4 regions of the Streptomyces sp. NPDC002004 genome follow, and region 4 is predicted to be linked to each of the others. Evidence: riboswitches for the same ligand, from Rfam matches in the RefSeq annotation. Region 4 holds a riboswitch; each other region holds the start of a gene.

Evidence for each region. Region 4 has a riboswitch for cyclic di-AMP ahead of ACWCP6_RS04245 (NlpC/P60 family protein). Riboswitches for the same ligand answer to the same signal wherever they lie in the genome.
Region 1: it holds a riboswitch for cyclic di-AMP, as region 4 does, so the genes downstream of both, ACWCP6_RS23455 (transglycosylase family protein) here and ACWCP6_RS04245 (NlpC/P60 family protein) in region 4, are expected to answer to the same signal.
Region 2: it holds a riboswitch for cyclic di-AMP, as region 4 does, so the genes downstream of both, ACWCP6_RS31050 (M23 family metallopeptidase) here and ACWCP6_RS04245 (NlpC/P60 family protein) in region 4, are expected to answer to the same signal.
Region 3: it holds a riboswitch for cyclic di-AMP, as region 4 does, so the genes downstream of both, ACWCP6_RS34690 (M23 family metallopeptidase) here and ACWCP6_RS04245 (NlpC/P60 family protein) in region 4, are expected to answer to the same signal.

What each region holds. Positions count from the first base shown of each region.
Region 1 is NZ_JBSFDP010000016.1:127,419-133,246, forward strand. It holds gene ACWCP6_RS23445 (FtsB family cell division protein) at 1-117, opposite strand, end outside; gene eno (phosphopyruvate hydratase) at 360-1,643, opposite strand; gene ACWCP6_RS23455 (transglycosylase family protein) at 1,881-2,552, opposite strand; cyclic di-AMP (ydaO/yuaA leader) riboswitch at 2,557-2,728, opposite strand; gene ACWCP6_RS23460 (transglycosylase family protein) at 2,929-3,972, opposite strand; gene ACWCP6_RS23465 (cytochrome P450 family protein) at 4,206-5,537, opposite strand; gene ACWCP6_RS23470 (DNA ligase LigA-related protein) at 5,645-5,828, opposite strand, start outside.
Region 2 is NZ_JBSFDP010000034.1:3,887-9,714, forward strand. It holds gene ACWCP6_RS31030 (helix-turn-helix domain-containing protein) at 1-379, shown strand, start outside; gene ACWCP6_RS31035 (DUF6126 family protein) at 424-534, shown strand; gene ACWCP6_RS31040 (tyrosine-protein phosphatase) at 563-1,360, opposite strand; gene ACWCP6_RS31045 (alpha-galactosidase) at 1,536-3,629, shown strand; cyclic di-AMP (ydaO/yuaA leader) riboswitch at 3,923-4,079, shown strand; gene ACWCP6_RS31050 (M23 family metallopeptidase) at 4,084-4,995, shown strand; gene ACWCP6_RS31055 (SGNH/GDSL hydrolase family protein) at 5,214-5,828, shown strand, end outside.
Region 3 is NZ_JBSFDP010000049.1:19,704-25,531, reverse strand. It holds tRNA gene ACWCP6_RS34700 (tRNA-Met) at 164-237, shown strand; gene ACWCP6_RS34695 (PP2C family protein-serine/threonine phosphatase) at 853-2,010, shown strand; cyclic di-AMP (ydaO/yuaA leader) riboswitch at 2,233-2,378, shown strand; gene ACWCP6_RS34690 (M23 family metallopeptidase) at 2,390-3,448, shown strand; gene ACWCP6_RS34685 (aldo/keto reductase) at 3,612-4,556, shown strand; gene ACWCP6_RS34680 (PrsW family intramembrane metalloprotease) at 4,663-5,828, opposite strand, start outside.
Region 4 is NZ_JBSFDP010000002.1:266,248-272,075, reverse strand. It holds gene pcrA (DNA helicase PcrA) at 1-1,359, opposite strand, end outside; cyclic di-AMP (ydaO/yuaA leader) riboswitch at 1,577-1,746, shown strand; gene ACWCP6_RS04245 (NlpC/P60 family protein) at 1,755-2,942, shown strand; gene ACWCP6_RS04240 (hypothetical protein) at 3,063-3,416, opposite strand; gene ACWCP6_RS04235 (NlpC/P60 family protein) at 3,697-4,764, shown strand; gene ACWCP6_RS04230 (LuxR C-terminal-related transcriptional regulator) at 4,817-5,542, opposite strand; gene ACWCP6_RS04225 (ATP-binding protein) at 5,539-5,828, opposite strand, start outside.

The DNA of each region.
Region 1 (5,828 bases), on a different contig from region 4:
GGTGAGCCGGGAGCGGCGGGCCTGCCGTTTGGTCTGGGAGCGGTAGACGCGGGCCGCGGTCTGCTCACCGAGCAGTCGCAGCCGGGTGGCGGTGGAGAACCGGTCCCGGCCGCTCACCGGACCTCACCTCGCCGGAGCGCGCCGGGCACGTCGTCCCGCCCTTCCGGCCGGGGGTCCGGGGGGCGTCCCCCGGGAATGCACGACCCGGCCATGTGTCCCGCCTCCCCTTGTATGCGGTCCCGGTACGCGCCCATCGGGGCGTACGCGCGTACGTCCCCGCACACGGTACGGGACCGGGCGCGAGGACGTACGTACGACGGGGCTGTCACCCGTGCCGGGCACGGGAGCCCCGGCTGTGCCTACTGGTTCCGGAAGCGCGGGAAGGCGCTGCGGCCGGCGTACACCGCGGCGTCGTCGAGGATCTCCTCGATGCGCAGCAGCTGGTTGTACTTGGCGACGCGCTCGGAGCGGGCCGGGGCGCCGGTCTTGATCTGGCCGCAGTTGGTCGCGACGGCCAGGTCGGCGATGGTGACGTCCTCGGTCTCGCCGGAGCGGTGCGACATCATGCACTTGAAGCCGTTGCGCTGGGCCAGCTCGACGGCGTCCAGGGTCTCGGTCAGCGAACCGATCTGGTTCACCTTCACGAGCAGGGCGTTGGCGGTGCCCTCCTCGATGCCGCGGGCCAGGCGCTCCGGGTTGGTGACGAACAGGTCGTCACCGACCAGCTGGACCTTGTCGCCGAGCTTGTCGGTGATGGTCTTCCAGCCGGCCCAGTCGTCCTCGAACAGCGGGTCCTCGATGGAGACGAGCGGGTAGGCGGCGACGAGCTCCGCGTAGTACTCCGTCATCTCGGCGGCGGAGCGCTCCTTGCCCTCGAAGAGGTACGCGCCGTCCTTGTAGAACTCGGACGCGGCGACGTCGAGCGCCAGGGCGATCTGCTCGCCGGGGGTGTAGCCGGCCTCCTTGATGGCCTCGATGATCAGGTCGAGGGCCTCGCGGTTGGAGCCCAGGTTCGGGGCGAAGCCGCCCTCGTCGCCGAGGCCGGTGGACAGCCCGCGCTGCTTCAGCACGGCCTTGAGCTTGTGGTAGACCTCCGTGCCCCAGCGCAGGGCCTCGGAGAAGGACTCCGCACCGATCGGGGCGATCATGAACTCCTGGATGTCCACGTTGGAGTCGGCGTGCGAGCCGCCGTTCAGGATGTTCATCATCGGAACGGGCAGCAGGTGCGCGTTCGGGCCGCCGAGGTAGCGGAACAGGGGGAGGTCGCTGGCCTCGGACGCGGCGTGGGCGACGGCCAGGGAGACGCCGAGGATGGCGTTGGCGCCGAGCGAGGACTTGTCCGGGGTGGCGTCGAGGTCGAACATCGCCTGGTCGATCAGGCGCTGCTCGGTGGCGTCGTAGCCGACGAGCTCCGGGCCGATCTGCTCGATGACGGCGAGGACGGCCTTCTCGACGCCCTTGCCGCCGTAGCGGTTGGCGTCTCCGTCACGGAGCTCGAGGGCCTCGAACGCACCGGTGGACGCACCGGAGGGAACGGCGGCACGACCCGTGCTGCCGTCGTCGAGGCCGACCTCGACCTCGACCGTGGGGTTGCCTCGGGAGTCGAGGATTTCCCGGGCTACGACGACGTCGATGGACGGCACGAGCATCTCCTTCTGGGATGTGACGCGTGTACGCGGGCCGCTCGACCCGCGAAGGGGTGCGGGCCTGGAGGGGCCTCGCGACATGAGCCTAACCGGCTCCGGGGCATCGGCCAGCCGACGGACCGCCCCGTGGACAAAAACCCGGAGCAAATTGTTTTCGAACGGAACAAAAAGAGCCCCGCCCCGGTGCGTACGGGGGAACACGCACCGGGGCGAGGCGGTCTGGGGGGCCTGGGATCAGCCGAGGTGCAGCTGCTGGCCCGGGAAGATGACGTCGGCGTCGTCGACGATGTCCTTGTTCAGACGGAACAGCTTCTGCCAGCCGCCCTCGACGTGCTTCTTCGCGGCGATCGAGCTGAGGGTGTCGCCCTTGACCACCTTGTACTCGCCGTCACCCTTCTTGACCTTCTTGCCGGTCGGGGTGGTCACGGTCTTCTGGACCGGCGCGGTGCGCTGCTGGGAGCGGGAGGCGGCCTGGGAGTCGGTGTGCGGGGCACTCGGCTTCGGGGCCGGAGCCGGGGCGGACTGCTGCGGGGAGGCGCCGGACAGGCCCGTGCCGCAGTTCGGCCAGGCACCCTTGCCCTGGGCGGCGAGGACCTTCTCGCCGACGGCTATCTGCTGCTCCTTGCTGGCCTTGTCGGCGGTCGACGCGTAGGCGCTGCCGCCGTACGCGGACCAGGTGGAGGCGGAGAACTGCAGACCGCCGTAGTAGCCGTTGCCGGTGTTGATGGCCCAGTTGCCACCGGACTCGCACTGCGCGACCGCGTCCCACTCGGAGGTGGTGGCGGCGGAGGCCGAGCCGGCCGCCACCAGCGGGGCGGCGACGGCGACGCCGGTGACGCCGACGAGAGCGGCGACGCGGGTGGCCTTGGACGGACGGCGGTGCTTGCCCTTGCCGGAAAGCAGCATGAAGTGATCCCCTCACCGACGCCTACGAGGTGAGCTGTCGGGTTCGGGCCGTGTGAGTGCCCGGCCGTGCGTCCATGCGCACGACTTCACCCCAAGCCGTTCCCGGATCGTCTTTCAACTCCCGGGCCCGGCACCTACCTTGGGTCCCCCGCTCCTGCCTACGGCGCTTGACGCGACGACTGTTCCCGCACGGCCGTCGGCAGGATTCGGCGTGACGGCCCTGGGTGCCCGCTGCGGCGAGCGGTCACGACCGTAGGCAGGTAAACCGGCGAATTTCAAAGAGGATCAGGGCCCTTGAGACCCATCTCTCAGTTTTTCCAAACCGGACATTCAACGTGAAGTGCCGCTAATCGCCGTCCGATTCGGGCGCCGTTCTCTACTTGTCCGACGTCTCGTCCTGGGTTGCGTCGCCATCGGCACCCTTGTCGCCCTTGTCGCCCCCCAGACCGAGGTCGAGGCTCTGACCGGGGATGATGAGGTCCGGATCGGAGCCGACGGTCTTCTTGTTGTCGGCGTACAGCGCGCTCCAACCCCCCTCGACGTCATGGGCGTCGGCGATGGTCCAGAGGCTGTCGCCCTCGCGCACGGTGTACGCGCCGCCGTCGGCGCCACGGGAGGCGTCGCCGCGCGAGGCGTGCCGGCCGGCGGAGTCGTCGGCGCGGGTGCCGGCCGGGTCCTCCTGGGCCGCATCGCCGCGGTGCCGGCCGGACCCGGCGCCCGGGTCGTCCGACGTGTCCTTCGAAGTGCCCTCGTCGACGCCGGACTTGTCCGACTTCGTGGTGGCGTCGTGACTCTTCTCTCCCGCACCGTCGGTACCCGTGCTGGATGAATCCGACGAGTCGGATGTCTTGGACGACTCAGAAGAATCGGATGAGTCGGAGGAGTCGGATGACTTACCCGCACTGGAGGACTTGTCAGTCCTGTCGGACGAACCGGACGCGTCCGGCGACATGCCCAGCGGTTCCGTCAGGTCCCCGCCGTCCTCGTCCGCGGACGCCGACGGGTCACCGTCCGGCACACCGGTGTCGACCTTGGCCGCCGCTCCGCCCTGGGTGAGCCCCACGAGCGGCGCGCAGGTGGTCCAGGCGCTAGGACCCACATCGGCGAGGACCTTCTCGGCGACCGCTATCTGCTGCGAGCGGCTGGCCTGGTCCGCGCGCGACGCGTAGTCCAGACCGCCGTACTGCTCCCACATCTCCTGCGAGAACTGGAGTCCGCCGTAGTAGCCGTTGCCGTCGTCCGCGCTCCAGGAGCCGCCGCTCTCACAGTCCGCGAGCCGGTCCCAGGTGGTGACCTCGGCGGCGTGTGCGCCGGTGGCCCCGAGCAACGGGATCGCGATGGCGGAGCCGGTCACTCCGGCCGCGACGACCAGAGCGGGAGCCTGACGGGGGCGACGATGGCGGCCGTTCCCGGAGAGCATGCGGTTGCCTTTCGCGTGAGAGCTGTGGCGACAGCGGCGACCGTGGGTCACCGAGTCGGGGTGAACCTAGCGGGAGTCGAACGTGTGTCACAAGTCGATGCAGCGCAGATCACGCGAAGATCACAGTTATGACGCTGCGTCAGTTCCATGAGGTCCGAAGTGTCCGGAACGCAGGGCTCCGACGCCGCGCCGCGTGGGCCCGGCGACCGCACCGGAGCCGCGGATGCAACAGCTCAGGCCCCGTCGGGAACCGAACGGGCCGGTTCCGGCGTGAACTCCACCGGAAGCGTGCGCAGCCCCCGCATGATGAGCCCGCCCCGCCATCTCAAGTCGTCCGGTTCGGCGGCGAGACGCAGATCCGGGAGCCGGCGCAGCAGTGTCGCGAGCGCGGTCCGGCCCTCCAGCCGGGCCAGCGGCGCGCCGAGGCAGTAGTGGATGCCGTGCCCGTATCCGAGGTGCTGGTTGTCGCGCCGGGCGAGGTCGAGCGTGTCGGGCTCGCCGAACCGCTCCGGGTCACGGTCGGCGGCGGCGAGGACGACGAGCACGGGGTCGCCGGCCGCGATGCGCTGCCCGCCGATGGCGAGCGGCTCGGTGGCGAACCGCCAGGTGGCGAGCTCGACGGGCCCGTCGTAGCGCAGCAGTTCCTCCAGGGCGGTCGCGAGCAGACCGGTCTCACCGGCGGCGAGGGACGCCTGGAGCAGCGCGCGCTGCTCCGGGTTGCGCAGCAGGGCGTACGTCCCGTTTCCGATCAGATTGACCGTGGTCTCGAAGCCGGCGAACAGGAGGATGAAGGCCATCGCCGCGGCCTCGTTCTCGGTCAGGTGCTCGCCGTGGTCGGAGGCGCGGATGAGGCCCGAGATGAGGTCGTCGCCGGGGGCGGTGCGCTTGCGGTGGATGAGCTCGGCGAGGTAGCCGCGCATCTTCTTGACCGACCGGGCGACGCCGCCACGGGGCCCTCCCCCGTGCCGGATCATCATGCCCGCCCAGTCACGGAAGTCGTCCTGGTCCTCGCGGGGGACGCCCAGCATGTCGCAGATGGCGTAGATGGGAAGGGGGAAGGCGAACTCGTGGATGAGGTCGGCCTCGCCCCGCTCGGCGAACGTGTCGATGAGCCGGTCGGTCAGCTCCTGCACACGCGGGGCGAACTCGGCGACGCGGCCGGGCGTGAAGGCCTTCGACACGAGGCGGCGCAGCCGGGTGTGGTCCGGCGGGTCGATGTTGAGCAGATGCGTCATCAGCTCGGCCTTGCGTTCACCCGGAATGCCCGTCTTGCCCTTCGCGTGCGCGGGTTCGTCGTGGTGCACCGGGTTCTTGCTGAGCCGCTGGTCGGCCAGGGCCTGCCGGGCGTCCGCGTACCGGGTGACCAGCCATGCCTCGACTCCGCTGGGCAGCCGGGTCCGGTGCACGGGCGCGTGCTCGCGGAGCCAGGCGTAGGCGGGATAGGGGTCTGCGGCGAACTCCCAGCTGAAGAGTTCGGGGGCGGGTCCGGCGGCTTCGGCGGCCGGGCCGCCGGGGGCGGGTCCGGCGAGGGGCGTGCTGTCCGGGACGTCGGGCTTGTCGGTCACCACCCGACCGTATCCTCAGCCCGCTCGACGGCCGTATCCCCGTCGTCCCCGGCGCACTCCCGGAGCGCCCCGCCCGCCCGACGGCCCCCTCCCTGCCGTCCTCCGGCTCACTCCCCGGCCGTGCCCGGCCCGTCCGGCTGTTCGCCGAGCGCCCGCCGGGCACCGGCGTGCCCGAGGCCGGCGGCCTTGCGGTACCACTGTTCGGCCTCGGCCCGCTCGCCCTCGCCCCGGAGCAGCTCGGCCAGCCGGAAGGCCCCGTACGCGTCTCCCGTCTCGTATCCCTTGCGGTAC
Region 2 (5,828 bases), on a different contig from region 4:
GGTCGTGAGCGCCGCCGCCATGGAGCCGACCCGTGCGGGCGGCTGGACCTACTGGCAGGCGGGCGCCCCGGGACGCGGGATGCAGGCCCTGCGGGTCCACGTCCCGTACGGGGCGCAGGGGGACATCGTGCGCGTCCACCCCGGCGAGGAGTGGCTGTACGTCCTGCGGGGGCAGCTGCGGCTGCGGCTCGGTGACACCGCGCACGCCCTCGGCCCCGGTGACAGCGCGCACTTCGACTCGCTGACGCCGCACCGCATCGCCGCCGCCGATCGCGGCGGGGCGGACCTGCTGTTCGTCCACACCCTGCTGCAGAGCCCCACGGCCACGCTGTGCCTGGGCCCGGCGGCGGGCCACCCGAGCCCGGGAGAGACCCGATGACCCAGCACTCGCAGCCCCGGTCCCAGGAGCCCGCGCGCCGCTCGATGGAGGAGAAGTTCCCGCGGGCCCTGTGGATCCGGCTCATCATCTACATCGCCGTCGGACACCTCTTCGCGGCGTTCGTCTACCTGCTGTTCGAGGTGGGCGCCAAGTAGCCGCCGGGCCGCGACGCAGCCGCCGGGCTCAGTCGAGCAGCCGCTCGCGAAGCCGTTCCCGGGTCTCGGGGGCGAGCTTCAGCCCCTTCTCCAGGTAGGTGTCGACCCGGCCCCACTTCTCCTCGATCGTGGCGAAGGCCGCCGCCAGGTACTCGGCCCGGGCGTCGAAGAGGGGGCTCAGCAGCTCCATGACCTCCGGGGACAGGGCGTCGGGCGATGTGCTGCTGCGGTGGACCTTGTAGCGCCGGTGCGCCGCGTTCGACTCCAGGTAGTCCGCGAGGATCGCCTCGCGCTCGACGCCCAGGGCGAGGAGGGTCACGGCGACCGACAGGCCCGCACGGTCCTTGCCGGCCGCACAGTGCATCAGCACCGGCACGCTGTCCCCGGCGATGTCGTGCAGCACGCGGCTGTGCTCGGCGGTGCGCTGCGTGATGATCGTGCGGTACGAGGCGATCATGCGGCCGGCCCCGCGGCCGTCGGAGAGTATGGACCGCAGCTGCGGCAGATCGCCGTCCCTGACCATCTTCCAGAACTCGGCGCCGTCCGCCGGGTCGCTCAACGGCAGGTTCACGTTGCGCACGCCCGGCAGATCGACGTCCGGGCCCTCCAGCTTCCGGTCGGCGGCATTGCGGAAGTCGAAGATCGTGTGCAGCCCGAGGGAGGACAGGAACGCGGCGTCCTCGGTGGTGGCGTGCGCGAGGTGGCCGCTGCGGAAGAGCTGACCGGCCCGCACCCGGCGCCCGTCCGCGGTCGGCAGACCGCCCACATCGCGGAAGTTGCGCACTCCGGCCAGTTCCGGCTCGGTCGACGGCACCTGCTGCGTCACGTGAGGCTCCTCCCGCTCTTCCGCCCGCATCGACGCCGCTCGTCGGCGAGACGTCCCTCGACGATACGACATGGATTCCTGGGGCAATCATCTGCGCCCGAACCGTTGTCCGCCCGGCATCCACCCCCGATGATGTGCGGGTCCGAGCGGATGTGTCCGACTCTGCGGGGGCCTGATGATCGAGGTCGGCAAGGACGGTCGTACGTGGCTCCTCGCGGGCCCCACCAGCAGCTACGCGCTCCGGCTCACGGACGCCGACGAGCTGCTGCACCTCCACTGGGGGCCGCGGATCGCCCTCGCCGACGCGGAGGCCCTCGCCGCCGCGCCCCTGCCCCGGCCGTGGCCCTTCGAGTCGCCGCTGGACGGCCGCGAGGAGTATCCGGTGGAGGGCGGTCCCCGCTTCGTCAGACCCGCCCTGTCCGTCCGGACCGCCGAGGTGCGCGGAACCCGGTGGCGCCACCGCGGCTCGACGGCCGAGGGGGACGTGCTGCGGCTGCACTTCGCCGACGACGTGCACCGGCTGGCGATCACCCTGCGGTACGCGATGCGCGACGACGTCGTGGAGCGCTCCGCCGTCCTGCGCCACGAGGGCGGCACCGGCGACCCGTCCCTGGAGCTGCTGCGCGCCGACTCCGCCACGTGGACCCTGCCGCACCGCGACCGGTGGCGGCTGACCCAGCTGCACGGGCGCTGGGCGGCCGAGACGCGCCTCGTGCGCTGCGAGCTGACCCCCGGCGAGAAGGTCGTCGGCAGCCGGCGCGGGCACACCGGTCACCAGCATCTGCCGTGGGTCGCGCTGGACGCCGAGGGGACGGCGACCGAGGAGCACGGCGAGGTGTACGGCTGTGCGCTCGCCTGGTCCGGGTCATGGCGGATCGCCGTGCAGCAGATCCCCGACGGGGCGGTCCAGATCACCGGGGGCACCGGGCACGACGACTCGGGCCAGTGGCTGCTGGCGCCCGGCGAGGAGTACGTCACGCCCGTCTTCGCGGGCCTGTGGACCGACGGCGGCTTCGGCGGGGCGAGCCGCGCCTGGCACGCGTACCAGCGGGCGCACGTCGTTCCCGGTGCCGGGCGGGACCGGCCGGTGCTCTACAACTCCTGGGAGGCCACCGGCTTCGGCATCGGCGAGGAGCAGCAGCTGGCTCTCGCCCGCCGGGCGGCGGCCCTGGGCGTGGAGCTGTTCGTGGTCGACGACGGCTGGTTCGGCGCGCGGACCGGCGACCGGGCCGGGCTCGGTGACTGGACCCCGAACCCGGACCGCTTCCCCGGCGGCCTGGAACCCCTCGCCGACGCGGTGCACGCACTGGGCATGCAGTTCGGGCTCTGGGTCGAGCCGGAGATGGTCAATCCGGACTCCGCTCTCTACCGCGCCCACCCCGACTGGGTGCAGCACATGCCGGGCCGCGCCCGCACCGAGTTCCGCCATCAGCTGGTGCTGAACCTCGCCCGCCGGGACGTCCAGGAGCACCTGTGGGAGCGTCTCGACGCCCTGCTGAGGAGCGCGCCCGTCGACTACGTGAAATGGGACTTCAACCGTTGCTTCACCGATCCGGGATGGCCGGGGGAGCCGTACCCCCAGAAGCTCTGGAACGCGCATGTGCATGCCCTGTACGCCCTGTTGGACCGGCTGCGCGCCGCCCACCCGGCCGTCGCCTTCGAGTCCTGCTCCGGCGGCGGCGGCCGGGTCGACCTCGGCATCCTGGCGCGCACCGACCAGGTGTGGCCCTCCGACAACACGGACCCGGTCGACCGGCTCGCCATCCAGCACGGCTTCAGCCAGCTGCACCCGGCGCGGGTGATGGCCGCCTGGGTCACGGACAGCCCGAACGTGCAGCTCAACGGCAGGGTCAGCAGCATGCGCTTCCGCTTCGTCGGCGCCATGGCCGGGGTGCTCGGGGTGGGCGGCGACCTCACCCGGTGGACCGACGACGAGCTGGCCGAGGCCCGGCGCTGGGTGGACCTCTACAAGGAGATCCGCCCGGTGGTGCAGCGCGGCGATCTCTACCGTCTGCGCCCGCCGGGGGACGGGCCGGCAGCGGTCCAGTACGTCCACGGGGACGACGCCGTCGTGCTCGCCTGGCTGCCCGCGCAGTCGTACGGGGAGCCGGTTGCGCCGGTGCGGCTGCGGGGGCTCCGGCCGGACGCGGAGTACCGGTGCCGGGACACCGGGGCGGTGCACCGGGGTGCGGTGCTGCTGCACCACGGACTGGACACCGGCCTCAGGGGAGACATGGACGCGGCCATTTTCCGCTTCTGTCTTATTTGACCGAATTGCGCCTTTTGCTGGAACTAGCCCTGAAATAGGCCATCATGAGACCGCCGTCGTGAGCAGCGTCATAGTCGTGGCGGTGCGCGGCGATCTCCGCCGGGCAATGCCCCTGTCGCCCCAACGGTGTTGGCGCACGCGTGGAGATCGTTTCCGTGTGGAATGTGACCGTAATTTCCGGAAAGGATCAAGCAAGGCGAAACAAAAGGGAATTCATCCCTTGTCCCGGACATTCGCACTCGCTTACGTTCCCGTTCAGCCGGATGGAACGCCGAGTCCTGCCGCCGTCCGGACAACCGCACTCACCCGTGCACGGCAGGAGCGTGGGATCCGCAGGTAGTTCGCCGCCCGGGTCGCCGGGCCGGCTCGGGGTGAAGCCGCACCTGCAAAGGCGGCCGGGCGCCTCCGCCCGAACCCGACAGCTCACCTCGCAGGCACCGGAGAGGAATTCGCCATGCCCGCGAAGGGTAAACACCGCCGTCCGAAGTCCCTGCGATTCACCCGCCGTTTCGCCGTCGCCGGCACGGGTGGTGCCGCGCTCGCGCTGCCGTTCCTCGGTGCCACCGGCGCGCACGCCGCCGCCCCCGGGACCGTCGCCCCACAGGCCGCCCCCAGGACCGTCGTCACCGCCCCACAGGCCGCCCCCGCGGTCTACACGGTGAAGGCGGGCGACTGCCTCGCGAGGATCGCCGATGTCCGGCATGTCGTCGGCGGCTGGCAGCGGCTCTACGCGGACAACCGGAAGGCCGTCGGCGCCGACCCGGCGCTGATACACCCGGGCCTGAAGCTGGTCGTCGGAGCCCACGCCACCGCACCCAGGCCTGCCGCCGCGCTCAAGTCCGCGCCCAAGCCTGCCTCCGTGCCCAAGTCCGCGCCCAAGCCCGCCGCCGCCGAGTCCGCCGTCGCCCGCGCCGCGTCGAAGGTGGCCGACGCCACCGACGCCGCGGCCACCACCGCGACCGGCTTCGTGCTCCCCGTCACCGGTGCCACCATCGGCACGCCGTACCACAAGGCGGGCGCCATGTGGTCCAGCGGCTACCACACCGGCGTCGACTTCGTGGTGCCGACCGGCACCCCGCTCAAGGCCGTCGGCGCGGGCACCGTCGTCAGCGCCGGATGGGGCGGCGCGTACGGCAACCAGATCGTCATCCGGCTCGCCGACGGCATGTACGCCCAGTACGCCCACATGTCGCAGCTCGCCGTCTCCGCGGGCCAGACCGTGGTCGCGGGCCAGCAGCTCGGCCTCTCCGGGGCCACGGGCAACGTCACCGGACCGCACCTGCACTTCGAGATCCGTACCACGCCCAACTACGGCTCCGACGTGGACCCGCTGGCCTACCTGCGTGCCCACGGCGTGGGCGTCTGACCCGGCACCCGGGCACCATCCGGACCGGCTCGGATTCCTGACGGACCGAGCCGATCACGCGGGGCCGCACCCTCCAACAGGGGTGCGGCCCCCACGTGTTCACGAGGTCGCCGATCTATTCCGGATCGGGCGCATCTCGGACGGTGGCGTATCTCACCAGGCGTCAACCCCTTCCTACGGTGGCGTAGGTCACTTAGGAAGGTGAAGGATGTACGGACGTGGCAGCAGAGTCGACATCCCTCACCAGTGACACCTACAGGTCCTACACAGCCCTCGGCGACAGCTTCACCGAGGGCGTCGGAGACCCCGGCCCCGACGGACGCTTCGTGGGATGGGCCGACCGGCTGGCCGTCCTGCTGGACGACCGGCTTCCCGAACACACCTTCCGCTACGCCAACCTCGCCGTGCGCGGCAAGCTCCTCGACCAGATCGTCGCGGACCAGGTGCCGCGGGCCAAGGAACTCGCCCCGGACCTGGTGACGTTCTGCGCCGGCGGCAACGACATCATCCGCCCCGGCACCGACCCCGACGAGGTCGCCGAACGCTTCGAGCGGGCCGTGGCCGACCTCTCCTCCGCCGTCGGCACCGTCATGGTGACCACCGGCTTCGACACCCGGGGCGTCCCCGTGCTCAAGCACCTGCGCGGGAGGATCGCCACCTACAACGGCCACGTCCGTGCCATCGCCGACCGGTACGGCTGCCCCGTCCTCGACCTGTGGTCCCTCAGGACCGTGCAGGACCGCAGGGCCTGGGACGACGACCGGCTGCACCTCTCGGCCGAGGGGCACACCAGGGTCGCGCTGCGCGCGGGCCAGGTCCTCGGGCTCGACGTG
Region 3 (5,828 bases), on a different contig from region 4:
TGGGTCGGCCGCTGTGCCGCGGCTGCCGTGCCTGCCGGGCCCCGGCACGCCGTTGGCCGACCGCGGCTCGGAAGCGCAGGGCGGGGGCGTGGCCGCTTGCGTGGGGGTGAAGTAAACCCGTGCACGAGGAGTCCTCGAGATGGCGTACACTTGGTCTTACCGACGCGGGGTGGAGCAGCTCGGTAGCTCGCTGGGCTCATAACCCAGAGGTCGCAGGTTCAAATCCTGTCCCCGCTACTGAAGCCGAGGGCCGGAACCAGAAATGGTTCCGGCCCTCGGCTGTTTGCACATGCGTCACCTGCCCGGCCCACACCAACTAGCCCCCCGCCCGTGCTCCGTGAAGCCTGGGTGGAGCGCGATCTCGGGCGCGGCAGCGGCAGGAGGCGAGCGGTGGGCCACCGAGGAGGACGCGGTCACCGGGAGCACGAGGGCGAGCCGGGGCCGCACAGCGAGCCGGGGCCGTACGGCGAGTGCGTCGAGCACGGCGCCTACGGCGAGCACGGCGGGTACGGCGAGCACCGCGCGTACGGCGAGTGTGTCGTCTGCCTCAGGTGCGGCGGGTACGGCGAGGGCGGAGACGACCTCGGGTACGGCTTCGGGGACGGCGCGTACGGTGCGGGGCACGGGTATGGCGGGGTTCCGGGCGCGGTGACCGGTGACCCGGGGCCCGTGGCGGCCGACGAGTTGCGCCTCGCGGTTCCCACGGAGGCGGCCGCCCCCGTGGACATGCCGGCCTCGCCCACGGCCCGCAGGGCCGTCCCCACCGGACCGGTCGCCGCCGCTCGCGCCGACAGGGACACGCCTGTCCCCGCGGACGCCGCGGCTCCCGTCCACCCGGACACCCCGGCCGGCCTGCTCGCCTCCGCCCGGACCGCTGTCCGGCGCCCCGGACCCAGCGGGCCCCTCGACCCCGTCGGCGCGGCCGCGGACGCGCAGCCCGACAGGGTCTCGTCCGCCGCCCGTGCCTTCGTCCGCGCGCTCCCCTTCCTCCTCATCGTCATCGGCCTGGTCTTCGATCTGGCGACGCCCCGCGAGTTCACCGCCGCGCCGATCTTTGCCGCGGCCCCCCTCATCGCCGCCCCCTTCTACTCGCTGGGCGCCACCCTGGTCACCGGTCTGACCGCATCGGCCGCGACCCTGGCGCTGCACACGTACAACGGCAACGCCACCCTCGTGGAAGGCGTCACCGAGTTCGTCACCGTCGTGACGGTCGCCGCGCTCGCCGTCGTCATCAACCGCGTCGTCCGCCGCAGCGACGCACGCCTCGCCTCCGCCCGCGAGATCGCCGAGGCCGCCCAGCGCGCCGTCCTGCCCGAACCGGCCGACCGGATCGGCGGACTCGACGTCGCCGCCCGCTACGAGGCGGCGCAGGCGGACGCGTTCATCGGCGGAGACCTCTACGCGGTGCAGGACACGCCCCACGGCGTACGGCTGATCGTCGGCGACGTGCGCGGTAAGGGGATGGGCGCGGTCGCCGCCGTGGCCGTCGTCATCGGCGCCTTCCGTGAGGCGGCGGAGCAGGAGGCCACGCTGGAGGCGGTCGCGCAGCGCCTGGAGCGGGCACTCACCCGCGAGGGGACCCGGCGGCGCGGGCTGGACGACGCCGAGGGGTTCACGACGGCGGTGCTCGCCGAGATCCCGCACGGCGAGGGCGTCGTACGGGTCATCAACCGCGGCCACCCCGACCCGCTGCTCCTGCACGACGGGCAGCTGCGCGTCCTCGCGCCGCGGGAGGCCTCGTTGCCGCTCGGCATGAGCGAACTCGCCACCTGGCCGGACCGTGCGGAGGTATCGGACTTTCCGTACGGAGCGACCCTTCTCCTCTACACCGACGGACTGTCCGAGGCGCGTGACCGGCACGGCGCGTTCTACGAACCGGCGAGCCGGCTGCTCGGCCGGGCGTTCGACGGTCCGGGCGCGCTGCTGGCCCACCTCGCGGACGAGGTGCGACTGCACACCGGCGGAGCCGCGACGGACGACATGGCACTGCTCGCCGTACGACGTCCTTGATGTGCCCTTCGCTCGTCGGGGTTCCGAATGGGTCGGTTGCTCCCGCGCCCCGTCGGAGCGGCGTCACCTTGAGTGAGGGAACGGCGCCTCTGCGCATAACAACTGACACACCGTCAGCCAGGAAACCCAAGGATCATGAGGAACCGCTTGGAATCCCTACCCCGCGTCTATTAACGTTCGATAACGCAGCGCGGTTGTCCCAGCCGTCACAAGAGACGGCTCCGTGCGCACGCGCCGAGTCCCGCAAGGGAGCCGGGGAACCACCAACTTGGGGTGAATCGGGCGTTCTTCCTCGCGAAGGACACTCGTAGGAGACCTTCCTGCTCCGAACCCGTCAGCTAACCCGGTAGGCGAGAAGGAAGGAAAGGAGTGCGCCTCCGTGGCGTCCAACAGGCCTGCCCCCGAGCCCACTTTCGCGCCGATGCCGGACGACGAGTACGGCGACCGGTACTTCGGCCCCTCGGAGGAGACCTGGGGGGAGTGGAACCCCACCGAGGAGTCCGTTCGCCCGGTCCGCGGCAGGCACCGCGTCGTCAAGCAGCGTGGCGGGTTCGCCCGTAGCTCCACCGTCCTGGGTGTCGGCGTCATGGCCGCCGTCGGCGCGGGCGGTATCGCGACCGCGCAGGGCGGCAAGCCGCCGGTCGGCATCTCCATGCCCGACCTGTCGAGCGTCACCCACGAGGCCAAGTCCCTGCCCGGCGTGGGCTCCCTGATATCCGACGACTCCTCGGAGTCCGGCGACTCGACCTCGGCCCCGCTGACCGGCGCGGGCCTCACCACCGCCGACGCCAAGCAGGGCACCACGGACGCCGGCGAAGCGCTGCGCGCCCGCATCATGCAGCAGGCCGAGCAGCAGCAGGACCAGGCGGCCGACGCCGAGGCGACCGCGGCCGAGGAGGCCGCCGCCAAGAAGGCCGTCGCGGACGCCGGCGCCGAGCTGGACAAGGCCCAGGCGGACGCCGACGCGGCGAAGAAGAAGGCCGAGGCGGAGGCCAAGGCCAAGGCGGAGGCCGCACGCCTCGCCGAGCTCGCCAAGAGCTACACGCTGCCGGTCGTCTCGTACACGATCACCGGTCAGTTCGGCGACCCCGGCGCCATGTGGTCCTCCGGCTACCACACCGGCCTGGACTTCGCCGCGCCCACGGGCACGCCGCTGAAGGCGATCCACGCGGCCACCGTGAAGGAAGCGGGCTGGGCCGGGGCGTACGGCTACCGCACCGTCCTCGAACTCGACGACGGCACCGAGCTCTGGTACTGCCACCAGTCCTCGATCAACGTCAGCGTCGGCCAGAAGGTCAGCACGGGCGACGTCATAGGCCGCGTCGGCGCCACCGGCAACGTCACGGGCCCGCACCTCCACCTCGAGGTCCACCCGAACGGCCAGGCGACCGCGGTCGACCCGGCGCCGTGGCTGCGGGGCAAGGGCCTGTCGGTCTGACCCGTGGCCCCGCGCGGGACCGGTCCTCGGGCCGGTCCCGGGGCCTGGTCCGGGAGGACCCGGTCCAGGGCAGGGACGGGACGGTACCCACGGCCCTGAATTCGGCCGGATCAAGGCCCCCATTGTGCGGAATACCGTGATCGTTCACGGCATTCTGGGATACATGACTTCTCTTCGTGCTCTGGGTTCGTCCGACATCGAGGTCTTCCCGCTCTGCCTGGGCGGCAACGTCTTCGGCTGGACCGCCGACGAGGCCCAGTCCTTCGCCGTCCTGGACGCCTACACGGCCGCCGGCGGCAACTTCGTCGACACCGCCGACGCCTACTCGGCGTGGGCGCCGGGCCATGAGGGCGGCGAATCCGAGACCGTCATCGGCAAGTGGCTCGCCGCGCGCGGCAACCGCTCCGATGTCGTCGTCGCCACCAAGGTCGGCTCCCACCCGAAGTTCAAGGGCCTGGCACCGCACACCATCAAGGCCGCTGCCGAGGAATCGCTGCGCCGGCTCGGCACCGATCACATCGACCTGTACTACACGCACTTCGACGACCCCTCCGTCCCCGTGGGCGAGATCATCACCGCGCTGGACCAGTTGGTGAAGGAGGGCAAGGTACGCGCGATCGGCGCGTCGAACATCAGCGCCGAGCGGCTCCAGGCGTCCCTGGACTTCTCCGACCGCGAGGGCCTGGCTCGCTATGTCGCGCTCCAGCCCCACTACAACCTGGTGTCCCGCGACACCTACGAGGGCCCGCTCCTCGACGTGGCCTCCCGTGCGGGCCTCGCCGCGGCCCCGTACTTCGCCCTCGCCTCCGGTTTCCTCACCGGCAAGTACCGCCCCGGCACCCAGGTGGACAGCCCGCGGGCGGATGGCGCGGCCAAGCACCTGGAGACCGAACGCGGGCGCAAGGTGCTGGCCGCGCTCGACGGGATCGCCGAGGCGCACGGCACCGAGATCGCCACGGTCGCCCTCGCCTGGCTCGCTGCCCGGCCCACGGTCGCGGCCCCGATCGCGAGCGCACGGACCGTGGAGCAGCTGCCCGCGCTGGTGGCGGCCGCGGAGCTGGAGCTGACCCAGGAGGAACTGACGGCCCTCACCGCGGCCTCCGCCTGACGGCCCGGGAGACGCCGCGGGGGTACCCACGGTCCCCCGCGGCGCGTCGGCGCCCGCGTCGCCCAGGGGGTGTCCAGCCGATCACGCCGGGCTCGCCGAGACACCCCTAGGACCGGTAGGGGTTGTACGACGGGGGGTACGAGGTGTAGGGCCGCGGCGCCGCCGGTCCGTACGGCGGGCGGTACGCCGGCCAGACGGTCACCGGCACCGGCGGCGCCACCGCATGGGCCGCGTACGCCATCGCGGGCCGCGCCACCTCGCGCCGTCGCCAGAGCTCCACGAGCAGCTGACGTTCCCTGGTGACGAAGTCGGCCCCGGCCCGGCCTCGCCGCCCCCGGTGCCGCAGGAACGCGAGCGACGTCGCGTACGCCTCGTACTCGGTGACGACCCGCCCGGCCGGCTTGCCCCCGGCCCGCACGGCGTACTCCCGGGCCAGCCGCCGGGCCCGCATCGACCCGAGCACCAGCGGCTCGGCCGGCGCCAGCCATCCCGCTGCGGCGTACGCGGGCAGCTCGTCCCGCACGGTGTGCAGCTCCCGCTGCCGGGTCCAGATCACCAGCCAGGTGAGCAGCCCGAAGGCGGGCACCATGAACGCCGCGTACACCGCGAAGAACCCGTAGCGGCCGAAGCCCGACGAGCCGTTCCACGTGGCGTGCATGCCCATGGCGAGCAGCAGCCCCCCGATCGGCACCAGGGCGCGCCGCACCTGCTGGCGCTCCGCGGACGCCGCGGCGATGCCGAACCCGATGCCGGTGAGGACCGTGAAGAGGGGATGCGCGAACGGGGACATGATCACGCGGACGAAGAAGGTCGCCGCGGTGACGGACGTCAGCCCGCGGCCGCCGCTGAGCTGGTCGGTCCCGAACGCGCTGCCGAGGTAGAGGATGTTCTCGGTGAACGCGAAGCCGGTGGCCGTGACCCCGGCGACGACGACGCCGTCGACGATCCCGGTGAAGTCGCGTCTGCGGAAGAGGAAGATCAACAGGACGGCCGCGGCCTTCGCGGACTCCTCGACGATCGGCGCTATCACGGTCGCGCCGAGGGTGTCGGCGCTGCCCGGGTCGGCGGTGGCCGTGGCGATCCACCGGGTCGCGAAGCTGTTCGCGACGATCGCTATGAGCGCCGCGGCGCAGGCACCCCAGGCGAAGGCGAAGACGATGTTCCGCCAGGGCCCGGGCGCCACCCGGTCCAGCCAGCGGAAGGCGGCTATGAGCAGCGGCACGGGCAGGACCGCGAGACCGAGCCCGACGAGGAACCCCTCGGTGCCGGTCT
Region 4 (5,828 bases):
GTAGAAGCGGACTCCGCCGACGACCTTGTAGGGCAGGCCGACGCGGATGAAGATCTCTTCGAAGACACGGGACTGGGCGTTGGTGCGGTAGAAGACGGCGACGTCCCCCGCCTTCGCCGCGCCCTCGTCCGTGAGCCGGTCGATCTCCTCGGCGACGAACTGCGCCTCGTCGTGCTCGGTGTCGGCGACGTACCCGGTGATCTGTGCGCCCGCGCCCGCGTTCGTCCACAGGTTCTTGGGGCGGCGGCTCTCGTTCCGCTCGATGACGGCGTTGGCGGCGCTCAGGATGGTCTGCGTGGAGCGGTAGTTCTGCTCCAGCAGGATCGTCGTCGCGTCCGAGTAGTCCTCCTCGAACTGGAGGATGTTGCGGATGGTGGCGCCGCGGAATGCGTAGATCGACTGGTCGGCGTCACCCACGACGCACAGCTCGGCCGGCTCGCCGTCCCCGTCCGTGGGCCCGACCAGCTCGCGCACGAGGGCGTACTGGGCGTGGTTGGTGTCCTGGTACTCGTCGACGAGGACGTGCCGGAAGCGGCGGCGGTAGTGCTCGGCGACGTCCGGGAACGCCTGGAGCAGGTGCACCGTCGTCATGATCAGGTCGTCGAAGTCCAGTGCGTTCGCCTCGCGCAGGCGCGACTGGTACAGCGCGTACGCCTGGGCGAGGGTCTTCTCGAAGCCGTCGGCGGCCTGGGCCGCGAAGGCCTCCTCGTCGATCAGCTCGTTCTTCAGATTGGAGATCTTGGCGCTGAACGACTTGGGCGGGTAGCGCTTGGGATCCAGGTCGAGGTCGCGGCAGACCAGGGCCATGAGGCGCTTGGAGTCGGCGGCGTCGTAGATCGAGAAGGAGGACGTGAAGCCGAGCTTCTTCGACTCGCGGCGCAGGATGCGGACGCACGCGCTGTGGAAGGTCATCACCCACATCGCGTTCGCCCGGGGCCCGACGAGCTGCTCGACGCGCTCCTTCATCTCGCCCGCGGCCTTGTTGGTGAACGTGATCGCGAGGATCTGCCCGGGGTGCACATCGCGCTCGGCGAGCAGGTGCGCGATGCGGTGGGTCAGCACCCGGGTCTTGCCGGAGCCGGCGCCGGCCACGATGAGCAGCGGTGTGCCGGAGTGCACGACGGCGGCGCGCTGCTGGTCGTTCAGCCCCTCGAGCAGCGCGGCCGGGTCCAGGTGCGGGCGCGGCGCACCGTCGCGGTAGTACGCGTCCCTGGCCGGAGGCACGTCGAACCTCCCGTCGAACAGGTCATCCGGAAGGTCCTCCGGAGCCTCGTCCTCGGGTGGCGGCGGGGGCTCCTCGTCCGCGCGGCGCACGGGCTGGAGGTCCGCCAGGAAGCTGTCGTCAAAGAGGCTGCTCATCGCCTCCCGAGTCTAGGCCGCCGCACCGACAACCCGCCCCGGGTTCCGGGACCGCCGGGGAGCGGAATGGAAGCGGAGCGCACCCATCCACTCACTCTGCGCGAAAGTCACGAAAATGTATCGGACATAGCGTGCATCAACCTTCACAACAGCCACACCGGTTGGCTAGCGTGCCCGGCGGGCGACCCGTACCCCTGCCGGCGAACGACGCCGGGGCGGGTGGCCTCCGCCGAGTCCGGCGCGCCCACGGCGATCCGGAGCCGGGGACCCACCGCGATCCCTGGGGTGAATCGGTTCCGCCACGCCCGCGTACGGAACCGTAGGGCAACCCTTCCGACGTCCGCCCGAACCCGACAGCTAACCCGGTAGGCGGTCCATGGAAGGAGTCGCCTCCCTTGGCGTCGCACCGCAAACCGCGGACCACCCTCACCGTTGCCGGAATACGCTCGACCCCCGCGCTGGGCCTGACCACCGCGGCCCTCACCTCCGTGGCTCTGCTGTCCCAGAGTGCGTATGCCGAGCCGACCCCCGACAAGCCCAGCCTCGAAGAGGTCCAGAAGAGGGTCGACGACCTCTACCACCAGGCCGGGGTCGCCACCGAGAAGTACAACGCGGCGAAGGAGAAGACCGCCAAGCAGCGCAAGCGCGTGGACGGCCTCCTCGACGACGTCGCCAAGCGCACGCAGAAGATGAACGAGACGCGGCAGCGCCTCGGCGAGTACGCCGCCGCCCAGTACCGCAACGGCGGGATGTCCGACACCGCGACGCTCCTGCTCGCGGAGGACCCGCAGGAGTACTTCGACCAGAACCAGCTGATGGACCGGCTCACCGGACGCCAGAAGTCCGTCCTCGACGACTACCAGAGCGAGCAGCTGGCCACCGCGAAGAAGCGCACCGAGGCGACCGAGAGCCTGCAGGCACTGACGAAGTCCCAGACGGACCTGAGGACCAACAAGCAGGAGGTCCAGAAGAAGCTCGGTGAGGCGCGCACCCTGCTGTCGAAGCTGACCGCCCAGGAGAAGGCGCGGCTCGCGGCGATCGAGAAGCAGCGGGAGGAGCAGGCCAGGCGCAAGGCGGCCGAGCTGGCCCGCAAGCAGGCCGCCGAGGAGGCGGCCCGGCAGCAGGAGCAGCAGAAGGCGGACCAGGGCTCCGGCACGAGCACCGGTACCGGCAGCAGCGGCACCGGCACCGGCACCGGCACCAGCAGCGGCACGGCGTACTCCACCAAGGCGGCCAAGGCCATCGCGTTCGCCAAGGCCCAGATCGGCAAGCCGTACGTGTGGGGGGCGACGGGGCCCGGCTCGTTCGACTGCTCGGGCCTCACGCAGGCCGCCTGGAAGGCCGCCGGGGTCTCCCTGCCGCGCACCACCTGGGAGCAGGTCAAGGTCGGCACGACCGTCCCCGTCTCCCAGGCGAAGCCCGGCGACCTGGTCTTCTTCTACGACGACATCAGCCACGTCGGGATCTACATCGGCAACGGCATGATGGTCCACGCCCCGAAGCCCGGCGCCTACGTCCGGGAGGAGTCGATCTACTACGGCGGCGACTTCATGCCGATCCACAGCGTCGTGCGTCCCGCGTGACCGTATGAGGCCGCGAGGCCTCTCCCGACACGCGGAAGGGCCCGCATTCGGGGGGATGCGGGCCCTTTCGTCCGTGCGCCACCGGGGCGCGCCGTGCGTGCGCCGTCGAGGCGCGCACGGTCAGGTCCAGAGCACCGCGATGAAGATGTTCGCCGTGGTGAGCAGACCGACCAGGGCGAACTGCCCCTTATCGACCTTCTCCTCGTCCCGCTTCACGTACACGAGCCCGAGGATCACGATCAGCAGCGCCAGCTTCACACCGATCTTGATGGTGTTGACCGTGTGACCCTGGGCTTCGTTGAGGCCGACCAGCGCCACGCCGGTGACGAGCATCGTGAGCGCGCCGTGCAGCATGGGCGGGGTGAACCTGGCCCTGCCCTCACCCATCGCCTTCATCTGGGTCAGGAAGCCGCCCAGGAGCGAGGCGATGCCGATGATGTGCAGAGCGACGAAGAGATGGATGAGTACGTCCATGAGGCCGGAGCCTAACGGGAGGGCTATCGGTCACCTTCGAGCAGGTCTGCGTCATGCACGGTCACCACTCCGGCCACTCCGACCAGTTCCGCACATTGCGTCACGAACTCATCACGGAGAGGCCTAGCGTCCTCCACCAGGTGACCGGCTCCCCACCGCCGCCCGGGCCAGGGGCGGCAGCCGGACACCACCGCCGAGAAGTCCGGCGGCGGCCCGCTCCCCCCGTGCGGGCCGCCGCCGGACGCGCAACGGCGGCCCTACGGAAGGACGTGGAGCAACCTTGGCAGCGCACAGAAGGCCCAAGCAGCGCTCCCTCAGCGGCAATACCGCCCGCACCGCTGCCACCCTCGCCCTCGCCGGGGCGGCCACCGCGACCGCATCCGCCGGCGTCGGGCACGCCGCGCCCGAGCTCACGCCCGCCCAGGTGAAGGCGAAGATCGACAGCCTGTACCACGAGGCGGAGGTCGCCACCGAGAAGTACAACGGCGCCAAGGAGCAGACCGAGGCCGCCCAGAAGTCCTTCGACGAACTGCGGGACGAGGCGGCACGCAGGACGGAGAAGCTCAACTCCGCACGGGACGCGCTCGGTACGACCGCGGCCGCGCAGTACCGCAGCGGCGGCCTCGACCCGGCCCTCCAGGTCGCCCTCTCCTCGCAGCCCGACCAGTACCTGGAACGGGCGGCGCTCGTCCAGCGCGTGGGCAGCCGGCAGGCCGCGGCCGTGTCCAAGGTGCGCAAGCAGCTGAGGGAGATCCAGCAGTTGCGCGACGAGGCGGACGCCCGGCTCAGCAAGCTCAAGGCAGACCAGGACGAGCTGAAGCGCCGCAAGGCCGGGGTCACGGCGAAGCTCGACGAGGCAAGGCGGCTGCTCGCGCGGCTGACGCCCGCCCAGCGCGCCCGCATCGGTGCGGACGACCCGGACACGTACGGCGGCGGCGCCCGCGCCTCCCGCTCGGCCTCGCGCCAGGTGCCGTCCGGCAGCGCCGTCCTGGCCCCCAACGCCCGTGCCGCGACCGCGGTCGCCTACGCCTACAAGGCACTCGGCAGCCCCTATGTATGGGGCGCCGCCGGGCCCAACGCCTTCGACTGCTCGGGGCTCGTCCAGGCCGCTTACCGCTCCGCGGGCGTCTCCCTGCCGCGCACCACCTACGACCAGATCAACGCGGGCCAGCGCATCTCGCGCGCCGACCTGCGCCCGGGCGACCTGGTGTTCTTCTACTCGGGCATCAGCCACGTCGGCATCTATGTGGGCGACGGCAGGATGATCCACGCCCCGAACCCGAGCGCACCGGTGCGGCTCGCCCCGATCGACCAGATGCCCTTCGCGGGGGCGACGCGGATCGCATGACCCCCGTGCCCGGCGCGGCGGCAGGGCAGGCGGCCGGTCCCCGGGCCGGCCGTCAGACCAGTCGTCGCGCCGTCGCCCAGCGCGTCAGCTCATGGCGGTTGGACAGCTGGAGCTTGCGCAGCACCGCGGAGACATGCGACTCGACCGTCTTCACCGAGATGAAGAGCTGCTTGGCGATCTCCTTGTACGCGTAGCCCCGGGCGATCAGGCGCAGGACCTCGCGCTCGCGCTGGGTGAGGCGGTCGAGGTCCTCGTCGACCGGCGGGGCGTCGGTGGAGGCGAAGGCGTCGAGGACGAACCCGGCCAGGCGCGGTGAGAAGACCGCGTCGCCCTCCTGGACCCGGAAGACGGAGTCGACGAGGTCCGTGCCGGTGATGGTCTTGGTGACATAGCCACGGGCTCCGCCACGGATGACACCGATCACGTCCTCGGCGGCGTCCGAGACCGACAGCGCGAGGAAACGGACTGGCTGCTCGGCGTCCGCCATCAACGCGGCGCACCGGCGCAGCACTTCTACTCCGCCGCCGCCGGGCAGATGCACGTCCAGCAGGACGACCTCGGGCCGCGTCGCCGTGATGACCGAGACGGCCTGGTCGACGTCGGCTGCCTCGCCGACCACCTCGACCCCGGTCCGCTCCGTCTGCCCGATCTCCGCCTGGACGCCGGTACGGAACATACGGTGGTCGTCGACGAGGACGACCCGCACACGACGCCCGCCCCCGCTCTCGCCGGAGCCCTGCGGCTCGGCCGCACCCGTCGCCTCGGTCGCGTCGCTCATGACGTCCTCTCCGCCCTCTCCATCTCCAGTTCGACCTCCGTGCCACCGTCGGGGACCACGCGCAGTCGCGCCGTGCCGCCGTTGCGCTCCATCCGGCCGATGATCGATTCTCGTACACCCATGCGGTCGGCGGGTATCGAATCGAGGTCGAAGCCGGGGCCGCGGTCCCGCACCGACACGAAGACCCTGTTCCCCTCGACCTCGGCGTAGACCTGCACCGCGCCGCCCTCGCCACCGTACTTGGCGGCGTTCACCATCGCTTCCCGCGCGGCCTGCATCTGTGCGG